2 regions of the Amycolatopsis sp. CB00013 genome follow, and region 1 is predicted to be linked to the other one. Evidence: predicted binding sites of a transcription regulator. Region 1 holds the regulator's gene; the other holds the start of a gene.

Evidence for each region. Region 1 encodes HspR, which represses chaperone genes until heat shock. Its sites were predicted from a motif close to ANNTTGAGTNNNNNNNACTCAANNT; they were not measured.
Region 2: the regulator HspR is predicted to act here: its motif matches at 3,376-3,400, upstream of AMK34_RS03135 (adenylate cyclase).

The regions. Positions count from the first base shown of each region.
Region 1 is NZ_LIWC01000002.1:1,153,224-1,160,707, forward strand. It holds gene AMK34_RS15570 (globin domain-containing protein) at 1-369, shown strand, start outside; gene AMK34_RS15575 (lytic polysaccharide monooxygenase) at 529-1,284, shown strand; gene AMK34_RS15580 (DUF305 domain-containing protein) at 1,281-1,877, shown strand; gene AMK34_RS15585 (heat shock protein transcriptional repressor HspR) at 1,993-2,421, opposite strand; gene dnaJ (molecular chaperone DnaJ) at 2,427-3,602, opposite strand; gene grpE (nucleotide exchange factor GrpE) at 3,636-4,382, opposite strand; gene dnaK (molecular chaperone DnaK) at 4,379-6,250, opposite strand; gene AMK34_RS15605 (alpha/beta hydrolase) at 6,417-7,484, opposite strand, start outside.
Region 2 is NZ_LIWC01000001.1:722,486-729,969, reverse strand. It holds gene garA (glycogen accumulation regulator GarA) at 1-142, opposite strand, end outside; gene gcvH (glycine cleavage system protein GcvH) at 268-651, opposite strand; gene AMK34_RS03165 (CDP-alcohol phosphatidyltransferase family protein) at 715-1,350, opposite strand; gene AMK34_RS03160 (hypothetical protein) at 1,388-1,621, opposite strand; gene AMK34_RS03155 (hypothetical protein) at 1,860-2,150, opposite strand; gene AMK34_RS03150 (hypothetical protein) at 2,191-2,439, shown strand; gene AMK34_RS03145 (hypothetical protein) at 2,462-2,839, shown strand; gene AMK34_RS03140 (hypothetical protein) at 2,855-3,289, opposite strand; gene AMK34_RS03135 (adenylate cyclase) at 3,401-4,369, shown strand; gene AMK34_RS03130 (hypothetical protein) at 4,372-5,346, shown strand; gene AMK34_RS03125 (adenylosuccinate synthetase) at 5,343-6,536, shown strand; gene AMK34_RS03120 (NUDIX hydrolase) at 6,533-7,165, shown strand; gene AMK34_RS03115 (D-Ala-D-Ala carboxypeptidase family metallohydrolase) at 7,167-7,484, opposite strand, start outside.

The sequences.
Region 1 (7,484 bases):
ATCGGCGGCGGCACCGGCGTCGCGCCGTTGCTCGCCCTGCTCGACGACATGTCGCGCTGGAAGAACAACCCGCCGGTGCACCTCTTCTTCGGCGGGCGCCGTCCGGAAGACCTCTACGCCCTCGACGAACTCCGCGGGCTCACCGTCACCTGCCCTTGGCTGACGGTGACACCGGTGACCGAGGAAGGCGCCGTCACCGGCGGCGACCGCGGCACGCTGGCGACGGCGGTGACGCAGCGCGGGGCCTGGAAGGAGCGTGACGTGTACGTCGCCGGGTCGCCGTCGATGATCCGGGCGACCATCGCGAAACTGCTCGCCGCGGGCACGGACCTCGGCCGGATCAAGTACGACCCCTTCACCCTGGACTGAGGTGATACTTCGTTCGTATTAGGCCGATCGGCTGTTCCACCTGGGCCCGACGCAGCAGTAGGTCAGTGAATCATTGACCACGGTCACCGGCGGATTTATGGTCTAGACCACATTGCTCCCCCTCACGGGAACACCGTCGTTCCATCCCCAGGAGCCGGCATGACCGTCAAACGCAAGCTCGTGGCAGCCGCCGCCGGTGCGATCCTCGCCCCGATCGCCATCGTGGCCATCCCGCAGGTGGCCAGCGCCCACGGCTATGTGCTGTCCCCGCCCAGCCGCCAGGCGAACTGCGCCCAAGGCAAGGTTTCCGGCTGCGGCGCCATCGTCTACGAACCGCAGAGCGTCGAAGGCCCCAAGGGGCTCCGCAGCTGCAACGGCGGCCTTCCCGGATTCGCCGAACTCAACGACGAGTCGAAGCCGTGGCCCGCCGCGTCGGTCGGCAACAGCGTGACCTTCAACTGGAAGTTCACCGCCTACCACCGGACCACGAACTACGAGTACTACATCGGCGGCACCAAGATCGCCGACATCAGCGGGAACAACTCCGCGCCGAAGGACCCGACGTCGCACACGGTGAGCCTGAACGGCTTCAGCGGCCGCCAGAAGGTGCTCGCCATCTGGAACATCGCGGACACGCCGATGGCCTTCTACAGCTGCATCGACCTGCAGATCGGCGGCGGCACCCCGCCCACCAGCACCAGCAACCCGCCGACCACCAGCAACCCGCCCACGACGTCGAACCCGCCGACCAGCACCAGTAACCCGCCCACCGGCGGCACCTGGGCGGCCGGGACGTCCTACGCGGTCGGCAACACGGTGACCTACGGCGGCGCGACCTACCGCTGCCAGATGGCGCATACCGCGATCCAAGGCTGGGAACCGCCGAACACCCCCGCGCTGTGGACGCGGCAGTGAAGCTGGCCCTCGTTCTCGTCGCCGGTCTCGTGGCCCTCGCGGGCTGCGGGACCGGTGATGGCTCATCCACCAACGCCGGCGCCCCGATCTCCCCGGTTCCCCAGTCGGCCGGGGCGTCCGCGGAGTACAACGACGCCGACGTGATGTTCCTGCAGATGATGATCGCCCACAACGACCAGGGCGTGGAGATCGTCAAGCTGGTCAAGGCCAAGCAGGGGCAGAAGCAGGAGCTCAAGGACCTCGCGGCCGCCATCGAGGCGACCCAGCAGACCGAGACGACCGACATGCGGAACCGGCTGAAGGCCTGGGGCAAACCCGAGACGGGTTCCATGGACCCGAAGGCGCACCACCATCACGGTGGCGACGGGCTCACCGACAAGGGCCTGCTCGACGCACTGTCCAAAAAGGATGGTGCGGAGTTCAGTCTGGACTTCGCCGACATCTTCGTGGCGCACCAGCACAACGGGGTCGCGCTGGCGAGGACCGAGCTGAAGGACGGGAAGAACCCCGAGTCGAAGGCTCTGGCCCAGCGGATCCAGGACTCGCGCACCGGCGAGGTCCAGCAGATCCGGACCCTGGTCCCCGGCCAATGACGCATTCAGAGGACTAAACGCGTGAAGTACGTGAAGGCCCCCTTCATTGCGTCTAGCGCAGTGAAGGGGGCCTTCACGTACTCACGAGGGCTGGCGACCCGCGGCATTCAGAGGACTAATTGCGTTTTTTGGGCTTCCAGACCACGAGGGCCGTCTGCTGCCGCAAGGGAACGAGATCCTTGCGGTAGGAGGCGTGCACGGCCGCGGCCGTCTGTTCGGCGGTGAGGTACGCCGCCGTGAGCTCCTCGGTCAGTTCGGCGATGCGCGCGCGGAGCGCGTCGACCTGGTTCTCCAGCTCGATGATCCGCTTGATGCCCGCGAGGTTGACACCGTCCTCTTGGGACAGTCGCTGCACTTCGCGCAGCAACGCGATGTCCCGCATCGAGTAACGCCGTCCACCACCGGAGGTCCGGCCCGGCGACACGAGACCCTGGCGGTCGTAGGACCGCAGGGTCTGCGCGTGCAGGCCGGAAAGCTGTGCCGCCACCGAAATGACGAACACCGGGGTGTCCTCGTCCGCACCGTGCGGCAGCCCGCCGAACATCGTGCTCACCTGCCTTCGAGAAGTTCGGTGATCTCCGGTCGCGGGTCGTGGCCGGACATGGCTTCCGCGTACGCCTCCAGCGCTTCACGGGCCTTGTCGTCCAATTTGGCCGGGATGGCCGCCTGCAGGGTGACCAGCAGATCGCCCTGCGAACCGTCACGCTTCGCGATTCCCTTGCCGCGCACGCGAAGCACGCGACCGCTCGCCGTACCCTGCGGCACCTTCAGCGAGACCTTGCCCTCGAGCGTCGGCACGGTGATCGTGCCGCCGAGGGCCAGCTCCGTGAAGGACACCGGCACGGTGATCGTCAGGTCGAGGTCCTTGCGCCCGAACAACGTGTGCGGAGCGACGTGCACGCGGACGTACAGGTCGCCCGGCTGCGCGCCGCCACGGCCCGGTTCGCCCTGGCCCGCCAGCCGGATCCGCTGGTCGTCGGCGACGCCCGGCGGGATCCGCACGGTCAGGGTGCGCGTACGGGTGCTGACGCCCTCGCCCGCGCATTCCGGGCACGGGTCGTCGATGATCTGGCCGCGACCGCGGCAGTCGCGGCACGGCTCGGAGAACGCGAACGCGCCCTGGCTGCGGCTGACCAGCCCGCTGCCCTGGCAGGTCGCACACGTCCTCGGGGAGGTCCCCGGTTTCGCGCCGTTGCCACCGCAGGTGGAACAGGTCGCCGGGCTCGACAGCCGCAGCGGCAGGGTCGCGCCCTTGACCGCCTCGGCGAAATCGATCCGGACGTCGGTCTCCACGTCCGCGCCGCGTTGCGGCCGGTTCGCCGTGGCACCGGCCGCGGCGCCGCGGCGGCCGAACAGCCCGCCGAGGATGTCGCCGAGACCGCCGAAGCCGCCCTGCTGCTGCCCCGCCTGGCCGAAGATGTCGCCGACGTCGAACCCACCGCCGCCGGCACCGCCACCCGGGAAGCCGAAGCCGCCGGGACCGCCGGAGCCGAAGAGGCGGCGAGCCTCGTCGTACTCCTTGCGCTTGGCCGTGTCGGACAGCACGCCGTACGCCTCGGAGACCGCCTTGAACTTCTTCTCGGCCTCCGCGTTGCCCGCGTTGGCGTCGGGGTGGTTCTCCTTGGCCAGCTTGCGGTAGGCCTTCTTGATCTCGTCCGCGGTGGCGTCGGAGGAGACGCCCAGTTCACGGTAGAAGTCCTTACCGATCCATTCCCGTGCACTCACCGAACGTCTCCTCCTTTCACGCCGTATCGCCGATCAGCGGTTGTTCTCATCGAAAAGTTCGCCCTCGAGCGGCAGCTCGCCGCCCACCGGCGGGTCCACCGGGGCGCCACCCGGCTCGTGGTCGGTGACCCCGACCATCGCCGGACGCAGCACGCGCTCGCCGAAGCGGTAACCACGGCGCATGACCATGGTGACCGTCGGCCCGGTGACGTCCGGGGACGTGCTGTGCTGCACGGCCTCGTGCACGCTCGGGTCGAAGGGCTCGCCCTCGGTGCCGAACGCCTCGAGGCCCGACCTCTGCAGGCTTCCGACCAGCTTCTCGCCGACCGACTTGAAGGCACCGGTCAGATCGCCGTGCTGCTCCGCGCGCTCGAGGTCGTCGAGCAGCGGGAGCAGATCGCCGACGACCGACGCCTTCGCGCCGACGACGACCTGCTCGCGGTCGCGGTCCACGCGCTTGCGGTAGTTGGCGTACTCCGCCTGGAGGCGCTGGAGGTCGGCGGTGCGTTCCGCCAGCTCCTTCTCCAGACCGGTGGCCACCGACACCGAATCGTCCACAAGGGACCCCCCGAGGCCGGGGCCCGCGTGTGCGGCGGGCTCCGGCTCGGTCTGCGCGGCGGCCTCTTCGGCCGGGGCGGCGTGCTTCGGGCCGTCCTGGGGTTCGGCGGCCGGGGCGGCCGGGCGGACCTCACCGGTCAGCGGGTCGATCCGCCTACGGTCCCGCACGACCACCGGTTCCTCCGGGCCCCGGCCCTCGGTTTCGTCGTAGCGTCCCGTCACTTCTTGTCCTTCTCGTCCTCTTCGACGATCTCGGCGTCGACGACGTCGTCCGCCTTGGCCTGCGAACCGGTACCCGCGCCCGCCGCACCGGCGGCGCCTTCACCGGCGGCACCTTCGGCACCCGGGGTGGCGTTGGCGTAGAGCGCGGTGCCCAGCTCCTGCGAAGCGGTGTTCAGCTTCTCGATGGACTCGCGGATCTTCGCCGAGTCGGTGCCCTTGAGCGCCTCGTTGGCCTCGTCGATCGCGGACTTCACCTTGCCCTTGAGCTCGTCGGGCAGCTTGTCCTCGTTGTCCTTGACGAACTTCTCGGTCTGGTAGACCAGCGTCTCCGCCTGGTTGCGGGTCTCCGCCTCCTCGCGGCGCTGCTTGTCCTCCTCGGCGTGCGCCTCGGCGTCCTTGACCATGCGCTCGATGTCGTCCTTCGGCAGCGCGGAGCCACCGGTGATCGTCATCGACTGCTCCTTGTTCGTGCCGAGGTCCTTCGCGAGGACGTGCACGATGCCGTTGGCGTCGATGTCGAAGGTGACCTCGATCTGCGGCACGCCACGCGGGGCGGGCGGGAGACCGGTCAGCTCGAACATGCCGAGCTTCTTGTTGTGCGCCGCGATCTCGCGCTCACCCTGGAACACCTGGATCTGCACCGACGGCTGGTTGTCGTCCGCGGTGGAGAAGATCTCCGAACGCTTGGTCGGGATCGTGGTGTTGCGCTCGATGAGCTTGGTGAACACGCCGCCCTTGGTCTCGATGCCCAGCGAAAGCGGGGTCACGTCGAGCAGCAGGACGTCCTTGACCTCGCCCTTGAGCACACCGGCCTGCAGCGCCGCGCCGACCGCGACGACCTCGTCCGGGTTGACGCCCTTGTTCGGCTCGCGGCCGCCGGTCAGCTCCTTGACCAGCTCGGACACGGCCGGCATGCGGGTGGAACCACCCACGAGCACGACGTGGTCGATGTCGCCGACGGCGACACCCGCGTCACGGATGACGTTGTTGAACGGCTTGCGGGTGCGTTCGAGCAGGTCCGAGGTGATCTTCTGGAACTCGGCGCGGGAGAGCTGCTCGTCGAGGAACAGCGGGTTCTTGTCCGCGTCCACGGTGATGTACGGCAGGTTGATGCTGGCCGAGTTGGAGCTGGACAGCTCGATCTTCGCCTTCTCGGCGGCCTCACGGATGCGCTGGAGCGCCATCTTGTCCTTGGTGAGGTCGATGCCGTTGGACGACTTGAACTTGTCGACCAGCCAGGTGACGATCCGCTCGTCCCAGTCGTCACCGCCGAGGTGGTTGTCACCGGAGGTCGCGCGGACCTCGACGACACCCTCGCCGATCTCCAGCAGCGAGACGTCGAACGTACCGCCACCGAGGTCGAAGACCAGGATGGTCTGTTCCTTCTCGCCCTTGTCGAGGCCGTACGCCAGCGCCGCCGCGGTGGGCTCGTTGACGATGCGGAGCACGTTCAGGCCGGCGATCTGCCCGGCCTCCTTCGTGGCCTGTCGCTGCGCGTCCTCGAAGTACGCGGGGACGGTGATGACCGCGTCGGTGATGGTCTCGCCCAGGTACGCCTCGGCGTCGCGCTTGAGCTTCATCAGCACGCGGGCGCTGATCTCCTGCGAGGTGTAGGCCTTGCCGTCGATCTCGGTCTTCCAGTCGGTACCGATGTGCCGCTTGACCGACCGGATGGTCCGGTCGACGTTCGTCACGGCCTGGTTCTTCGCCGGCTGACCGGTCAGCACTTCGCCGTTCTTGGCGAAGGCGACGATGGACGGGGTGGTGCGTGAACCTTCCGAGTTGGCGATGACCGTCGGCTCGCCGCCCTCAAGGACAGCGACGACCGAGTTGGTCGTGCCGAGGTCGATGCCGACCGCTCGCGCCATGGTGTGATCCTCCTGCTAGTTCGTGACCTGCACGTTCTCACCCACCTTGAGTGGGCTCAACGCAAGTTGTATCGGGATGGTGGGGCTTCCGTCAAGCCGGACTTGAGTCACCCTCACTCAACCTTGTATCCGGCTCAACGTGCGGCACGGTCGTCTTGTTCCCGGACTACCGGCAGACCGTGCCCGGAGCGGGTGTGACACCGCTCACCAGGTACTTCACCTCTTCGGAGCGCACACAGGCCGAGTTCAGCAGCCCCGTGTGCCCGTACCCGGCGTCGACGAGCAACGTCGAGTTCTCGATGTTCCTCGCGAGCCCCTTCGCCCAAACGAGCGGCGTCGCCGGATCGTGTTCACCGCCGACCACGAGGATCGGCGCCGCGCCGCTCACCTTCTGCGGCCGCGGCAGGTACGCCGAGGGCACCGGCCAGGCCGCGCACCCGCTGGCCATGTCCCAGAACTCCGAGTACCGCCAGCCGTGCGGCGAGAGCGTCTTCACCAGTCCTTGCATCGCCCTCATGTCGGCGTAGGAGGTGAACGGCGAGCCGAAGTCGTGACAGCCGATCGAGCGATACGCGCCATAGGACGGGTCGAGCTGCGAATACGGCAGCAGTCCGTCCGCGTCGCCCGCCGTCGCGGCGTCGATCGCCTTCGCCAAGCCCGGCCAGAACGCGGGCAAGATGAGGTTGCCGTAGACCCCGGACGCCATCTCCTCGGCGGTCACGTTCCGCCCGAGCTGTTTCGACGGCACGCCGCCGGGCGTCCGCATCAAGGCGTCATAGGTGGCGAGGACGTCCTTGCCGCGAAGCACGCAGTCGGCCGACGTCGTGCACCACTTCGCGAAGTCCTTGAGGGCGCCTTCGGTCGCGACGGCTTCTTCGAGGACCGCCTGCCTGGTCGGCCGCGAGTGGTCGACGGCGCCGTCGAGCACCATCGTCCGGATGCGGTTCGGATACTTCTCCGCGTACACTGCGCCGAGTTCGGAACCGTAGGAGACGCCGAGCCAGTTCACCTTCGGCTCGCCGAGGGCGCCACGGATCGCTTCGATGTCGTCCGCGGCGTGCCAAGTGTCCATTGAGGACAGTGCTCGCCCGGTCCGCTTCAGGCATTCCTCGCCCGACGCGCGGTTGTGCGCAAGGAGCTTGTCGTAGTCGGCGCGGCTCCGCGGGAACCGGCCGACCGCCGGATCGTGCAGATCCGGCCCGCAGGTGATCGCGGGCGTGCTTTCGCCGACGCC
Region 2 (7,484 bases), on a different contig from region 1:
GCGCGTCCACACCCTGGACGGGGGCCTCGGCAGCCGGAGGAGCCTCAGTGCCTTCGACGTCGGCCAGGAAGTCGGCCCGGAAGACAGAAGTCCGCTCCGGAGACTGCTCCGGGGGAACGCCGGGCCCGTCGTTCGTGCTCACCTGAGCTCTCCTAACGCATGTGTGTTGCCACTACTCAAGAACGTGTGGAGGTCAAACGTACCGTGCCTGATCGAATCTCCGGCCCGCGGCTCCCCCTACTCTTCCCGAAGGGCCACGGCCTGCGGCTATTCCTTGATCAGCGCCTGGTACGCCTCGGCCTCCAGCAGGGATTCCACCGAACTCGCGTCGTCGAGACGGAGCTCGATCAGCCAGCCTTCGCCGTACGGGTCGCTGTTGATCAGCTCGGGCGATTCGGTCACCGCGTCGTTGACCGCGACCACCTCGCCGTCGAGCGGGGCGAACAGCTCCGAGACGCTCTTGGTCGACTCGACCTCGCCGAACGCGTCGCCCGAGCCGACCTGCTTGCCGACCTCGGGCAGTTCGACGAACACCACGTCACCGAGCTGGTCCTGGGCGTACTCCGTGATGCCCACACGCACGAGCCCGCCGTCGCGCACGGAGACCCACTCGTGCTCCTCGGTGTACCGCAGTTCTTCTGGAGTGGACAACGCCGCTCCCCTTTCTGATGCCCTCACTCGAAACCGACGCGCGAAGTTTCGCATCCCGCCGGGTCACGCGCCCGGCGCCTCCCGCGACACGCCGGGAGCGGCCGAGCGCAACGCCCGAACGGTCTGGACGACGTACAGCACGCCTGAATAGACGTACAGGACCGCACCCCATGCCGTGAAGGCGTAGCCGATCGGCCGGGCGATCGCGGCGATGTCGGAGCCGCCCTGGGTGAGCAGCAGGAACGGGAAGGCGTACATCAGCACGAAGGTGGCGCCCTTGCCGATGTAGGTGACCTCCGGCGGGGCGAACCCCCGGCGCCGCAGCAGCAGGACGCAGACGCCGAGGACGGCCTCCCGGACGACCAGCGGGACCACCAGCCACCACGGGATGATGTCGCGGATCAGGAAGGCGATGAGGGTCGCGAGGATGTAGAGCCGGTCGGCGGCGGGGTCGAGCAGCTGGCCGAGCCGCGACATCTGGTTGAGCCAGCGGGCCAGTTTGCCGTCGAGCCAGTCGGTGAGCGCGCTGAACACGAGCAGCGCGAGCGCCCAGCCGTCCTCCTTCGGGCCGAGGAGCAGCCACAGGAAGACCGGCACTCCGGCGAGCCGGAGGATGGAAAGCATGTTGGGGACGTTCAGGGCCTGCCGCAGCAGGGAAGGCTCTTCGCTGGTCACGCTCGGTTCGGGGGGCGTACTCACCCGCTCAGCCTAGCCAGCGGCGGCAGGTCCTCCCGCGTCAGCTGGCCCGGGTGTGCGTCCAGCCGCGGCGTTGCAGGTCCGCGCTGGTCAGCGCCACGGGCCTGCCTCGGTGGTCGGTGCCCATCCAGCGATGGTGGCCCGCCGAGTTCTCCAGGACGTACGGGCGGCCGCCACACCAGACGACGGTGCACGGGGCCGTCGGGGGAAGCTCCGTGCTCGCCGGTGCGGTGGCCTGGGGTGACGCGGGGTCGGTCTGTTCGTCGGTCTTCATCGCTCTCACGGTTTCGGTGACGGGGACTGGGACACGCCGGAGCGCTACTTGTCTTTTCGGCAGAACGGGGCCGCGCGTTAACGGCTCGGCGCCGGATTCGTCCGATCGGTTCGCGACGACAGCAGGGTGTTGCCGCGCCGTGAACGGCATATTAATTGTCCACAGTGGACAGTGATTGGGCGGTCCTCGCGTATCGCGGCGGCGGGGCCGCGATAGCCTCCCGCGAACCGAACGTGGCTCAATGCCACGGCATCGGGCCCGGCCGGGTCAGAATGGGCCGGCCACGACCGGCCGACGAAAGGATCGCCTTGCCCGTCTCGACGACCACGGGAACGTGGCGGCGCCTGTTCGCGGTCTGCGCCGTCGCCGGATCGCTCGCCGCCTGTTCGGGCGAAGCGCCGCCACCGCCTGTCACTTCGACGCCGGTCTCATCGCCCGCGGTCCCCACGAGCGCGTCCAGCGTTTCGGTACCGCCGATCCCGTCGCAAACCGCGCCGAGTCCGTCCGCCGCCCCGACTCCCGCCCCCAAACCGAAACCCGCTGAACCGGTACAGGGTTCCTGCGGAACGGTGACCGCGGCGAGCGGGCTGACCTTGCAGGTACTCAACGGACCCGGTGTCTCCTGCGCGGAGGCGACCGGGATCGTCGACGCGTTCCACAAGAGGATCGCCGGCCGTCAGTCCGCGGGCTCGGACGAGCCGGTCAGCGAGACCGTGGACGGCTGGCTGTGCGTCTCCGGCGCCCCCGCCGCCCAAGGCGGTACCAGTTGCGGCAAGGGCGAGCAGAACGTGTTCGCCGCCGTCGTCCCCGTCGAATGAACCATCCCGAGAAGAAGGGCCCATGAAGAGCCTCGCCGTGCTTCCCGCCGCGTTCGCCGTCGTCCTACTGAGCGGCTGCGGCGCCGATCCCGCGCCCGCGGCCGCACCGCCCCCGTCCTCCCCCGCCGCCGACCAGGCCCTCGCCGGATCGCCGTGCGGAGAGGTCGCCGGATACCAAGGCGCGAAGAACAAGGTCGTCGTCCGAGGGAAGACCGACTGCGCCGAAGCGACGCAGGTGCTCAGGGACTACTTCGCCAAGCTGACCCCCGCCGAAGCGACGTCACCGCAGGGTCCGGGTCCGGTCGTGGTCGGGGCCTGGACCTGCGGCAGCGGGCCGAACGACCCGGTGACGAGTTGTTCGACCGAGGACGAGCGGCAGATCGAAGCCACCCGGAACTGAGCACGGCCGGCGGCGTCACTTCCCGCGACGCCGCCGGGTCCGGGTCTTCCGGTACAGGACACCGAGCCCGATCAGCATTCCCAGCAGGACCAGGCCGCACAACGCGACCATCACCAGGCTCAAGACCCGGTTGGCCCTTGATGGGTAAGCGAATCCGTCACCGGCGAAGATCCTGTCGCCCTCCTCGATCCTTTCACCGTCGACCTTCCCCTGTCCGGTGCGCCCGTCGTCGAACCGCCAACCGGCCTCGCAGTAGGGAAACCGGCCGCTCATCGGCGGCCCTTCCTCGACACATCCGGAGACGGCGGTGACCGTGACGTCCTCGCCGGTGTTCAGTTCACGCACGCGGTCACCGAGGGCTCCCCCGGTCACCCACAACAGGAAAACGAGCGGGATCCCGCCCAGCAGCACTCGCAACGGAACCCTGGAATTCCCCGGTTCACCTGACAAGAAAGTCCCTTCTTCTCGGCCGTTCCAGGCTATTCGCCAAAGCGACGGAGCGGCACGGGATTTGTACCCACCCTCTTGCCGACCGAGGTAAGAGTCGTCTAGACTCAAACTATGCTCACCAGGGAAGACGCCATGAAGGCGGTCGAGGACGCGGCCGACCCGGCCGCGCTGTTCGCCCGCCATCGCTACCGCGAACTGGCGGCCGTGCTCCACCCCGACCGCAACCCCGGCGACGCGCGGGTCCACCGCGCGGCCGCCATGCTCAACCGCCTCCACGACGAGTGGAAGCGGGCCCGGCGGCAAACGGTCACCACGGCGACGTCGGCCTACACCCTCGTCGCACCGCACGCGGTGGGCAGTGTCGCCACGACGTACCGGACCACCGGCCCGCATCTGGTCAAACTCGTCCGCGATCCGGCGCTCAACCCGTTGATCCACGCCGAATGGGAGGCGTTGCGCGCGCTGGACGGCTTCACCGAACGGCATCGGTGGCTCCGCCCCTACTACCCGCGACTGCTCGACACGTCGGGGCCGGTCGCGAGGGGCGATCGCGCGTTCAGCGTCCTCGATCCGCTCGTCGACGGCTTCCTCACCCTCGCCGACGTCGGGAAGGCCTTCCCCCACGGGCTCGACGGCCGCGACTACGCCTGGATGCACCGTCGTCTCCTGCGTGCCGTGGCAGGCGCGCACCGGGCGGGCGTCGTCCACGGCCATCTCACCGCGGACAACGTGCTCGTCCATCCCGGACAGCACGGCATCGTCGTGGCCGGCTGGTCGTTCGCCGTCGAAGACGGTGCGCTCCCGCTGGCGGCGGACAAATCCGTCCGCTATCCACCGGAAGTCCACAAAGGACAGCCGATGACCGCGGCCACCGACGTCCACATGCTCCACAGCATGATGCTGGAACTACTGGCACCAGGCGAAACCCGCCAGCGCGAATTCGCCAAGTGGTGTCTCCAGGAGATCCCGGCACAACGACCCGAGGCCGCCGATCTGCTCGACGAGTACGACGAACTGCTCGCCGACCTGTACGGCCCTCGCACCTTCCGACCGTTCATCATCCCCGAGACAGGAGCCTGACCATGGGACACGGACACTGGGACGACAACGCCTACGCCGCCGCGAAGACCTTCCGCGCGGCCAAGGGTGAGGACGATTTCGGCTACACCGCCGATCTCCGTTCCAAACCCGCGAAGGAATGGAAGGTCGCGCCCGCGCTGGACCCGCTGAACGCCGTGCGGGAATGCCGGGATTCGGCCGACCACAGCGATTCGACGCCGATCGCGGTGCTGTTCGACGTCACCGGTTCGATGCGCCGGGTGCCGCGGATCATGCAGGGCAAGCTCGGCAAGCTGCACGGCCTGCTGAAGCGCCGGGGCTATCTGGCCGACCCGCAGGTGTTGTTCGGCGCGATCGGCGACGCCGACAGCGACCGGGTTCCGTTGCAGGTCGGGCAGTTCGAATCGGACAACCGGATGGACGAGCAGCTGCGCACGATGTTCCTCGAAGGCGGTGGCGGCGGGCAGAAGAGCGAGTCCTACGAACTGGCCGCGTACTTCATGGCGCGGCACGTGGTGACCGACGCGTGGCAGAACCGCGGCCGCAAGGGCTATCTGTTTATCATCGGCGACGAGCTGAACAAGCCCGCGCTGGAGGCCCGCCACATCCGCCGGGTGATCGGGGACGACGTGCGAGAGGATATCGACCCGGCCTCGGTGTACCGGGAGCTGGCGCGCAAGTGGCACGTCTACTTCGTGCTGCCGAACCAGTCTTCGTACTACAACGACCCGCAGATCGGCGAGCACTGGAGCGAGCTGCTCGGCCAGAACTTCCTGAAGCTGGACGACCCGGGCGCGGTGTGCGAACTGATCGCCGCCACCATCGGGCTGGAAGAGCGGGTGGTCGACGTCGACCGGGCGCTCGCCGACCTCGCGGACGTCGGTTCGGTCGCCGAAAGCAAGGCGGTCGGCAAGGCGCTGGCGAAGCTGGGCACCAAATCGGTCGTCACGTCGGCGGTGCCCGAGGCCGGCGGGCCGAGCGACGTGGTGCTGCGATGACTCTCCTGGACGGTCACGTGGTGGTGGTCGGGCTCGGCTTCGGCGACGAAGGCAAGGGCGCGGTGGTCGACGCGCTCTGCGCCGCCCGGCCCACCACCGCGGTGGTCCGCTTCAACGGAGGCGCGCAAGCCGCGCACAACGTCGTCGTGGACGGGCGGCACCACACCTTCAGCCAGTTCGGGGCGGGCACGTTCGCCGGCGTGCCCACCCATCTGTCGCGGTTCGTGCTCGTCGAGCCGTTCGCGCTGGCCGCGGAAGCGCGGCGGCTCGAAGCGGAAGGCGTCCGGAATCCGCTGTCACTGCTGAGTGTGGACGGCCGAGCGCTGCTCACGACGCCGTTCCACATCCACGCCAACCGGGCCAGGGAGGAGGCCCGTGGCGTGGACCGGCACGGTTCGTGTGGCAAGGGCATCGGCGAGACCGTCTGGTACTCGCTGTTGCCCGGGGCCGCGCCGGGGGACGTGGTGGAGAGCCAGGAGGTGATCGGGACGCCCGGGGAAGCGCCCACGGTCGCCGACTGCGCCCGGCCGTCGGTGTTGCGGCGCAAACTGGACGCGCTCGCGCGGTTCTACGCGCCGCTGGCCACGCCGCCGCACAGCGTGGACGAACTGGTGGCGCTGTACCGCGATTTCGCGGGCGCGGTGCGGATCACCGACGGGGACGAGACGGGGCGGCTGGCGGATTCCGGGCGGCTGGTGTTCGAGGGAGCGCAGGGGGCTCTTCTCGACCAGTTCCACGGGTTCCATCCGCACACGACCTGGTCGACGACCACGCCGCACAACGCCCGCACCCTGTTGGGCGGGCGCCCGCACACCGTCGTGGGGGTGACGCGGACGTACCTCACCCGGCACGGCGCGGGACCGTTGCCGACCGAATCCGCCGCCGTACTCGCCCGGTTCCCGGAGCGGCACAACGAAACCGGCGAATTCCAGGGCGCTTGGCGGGCGGGGCATCTCGACGCGGCCCTGCTGGACTACGCGATCGCGGCCTGCGACGGCGTGGACGCGCTCGCGGTGACCCATCTCGACGCGACCGGGCTGAAGGTCGTGCCCCGTGACGGCTCCCCCGCCGTCGACCTGCCGGATCCGCTGGCGTGGTTCGGCGCGCGGCTGCCGGTGGCCGTCGTGGGGTACGGCCCGGACAGGGCCGGTTACCGGGTCGCGGAGGCACGGTCGACAATCAACGCGTGATCGATTCGACGCCGGTGTCCGTTGACGTGCTCGTGGTGCGGTTCGCCCCCGGCACCAGGAACGTCCTGTTGGGGATCGCGCCGCGGGCGGCCGAGCCGTTCGAAGGGGAACTCGCCCTGCCCGGGGTGCTGCTGGGGCTCGGGGAACGGCTGCGGGAGGCGGCGAGCCGGGCGGTGGTCGGCAAACTCGGCCTTCCGTCCGACGCGGTCTCGGCGACGGGACAGCTCGCCACCTTCGACGAGCCGAACCGTGACCCGCGCGGTCCCACGCTCTCCATCGCGTTGTGGGCCACCGTGAATCCCGCGCTCGATGTCCCGGGGAACGTCGTCTGGGCGCCGCTGGACGAGGTCCCGCCGCTGGCCTTCGACCACGACCGGATCGTCGCCGACTGCCGTCCGATGCTGGCCGAACGGCTGTGGCGGGACGTCGCCTTCACCGCCGGGCTGCTGGGACCGATCTTCACCACGGCACAGGCGCTGGACGCCACCGAAGCGCTGACCGGGGACCGCCCCTATCCGGCCAATCTCGGCCGGACGATGGAACGGGTCCCCGGTCTGCGGCGTACCACCGAACACGCGGCCGCCCTCCCCAAGGGAGGACGGCCGCCGTCGCTGTGGCGCTGGGAGTGACTCAGATCCCGCAGGAGGACGCCGACCAGAAGCGCGTCGACCGGTGTGCCACGTGCGTGTGATCGTTGTGGCCGGGGTAGCCCGGCCCGAGGATCTCGGCGAACCCGTGGTTACGGGCCTGCTTCGCCAATCCGCAGAAGCCCTGCGAGCCGGCGCCGAGGTCGACGGCGTCACCGTAGAGATGACGGCTGTTGGTCGCGCCGCCGACCGCGTTGTTGCAGGCGACGCTGCGGAAACCACCGTTGACGTCGATCGGCCGGTCGCCCATGGCGTGCCGCATCGCCTGCAGCTTCCACATCGAGACCAGCGCGTTGGCCTT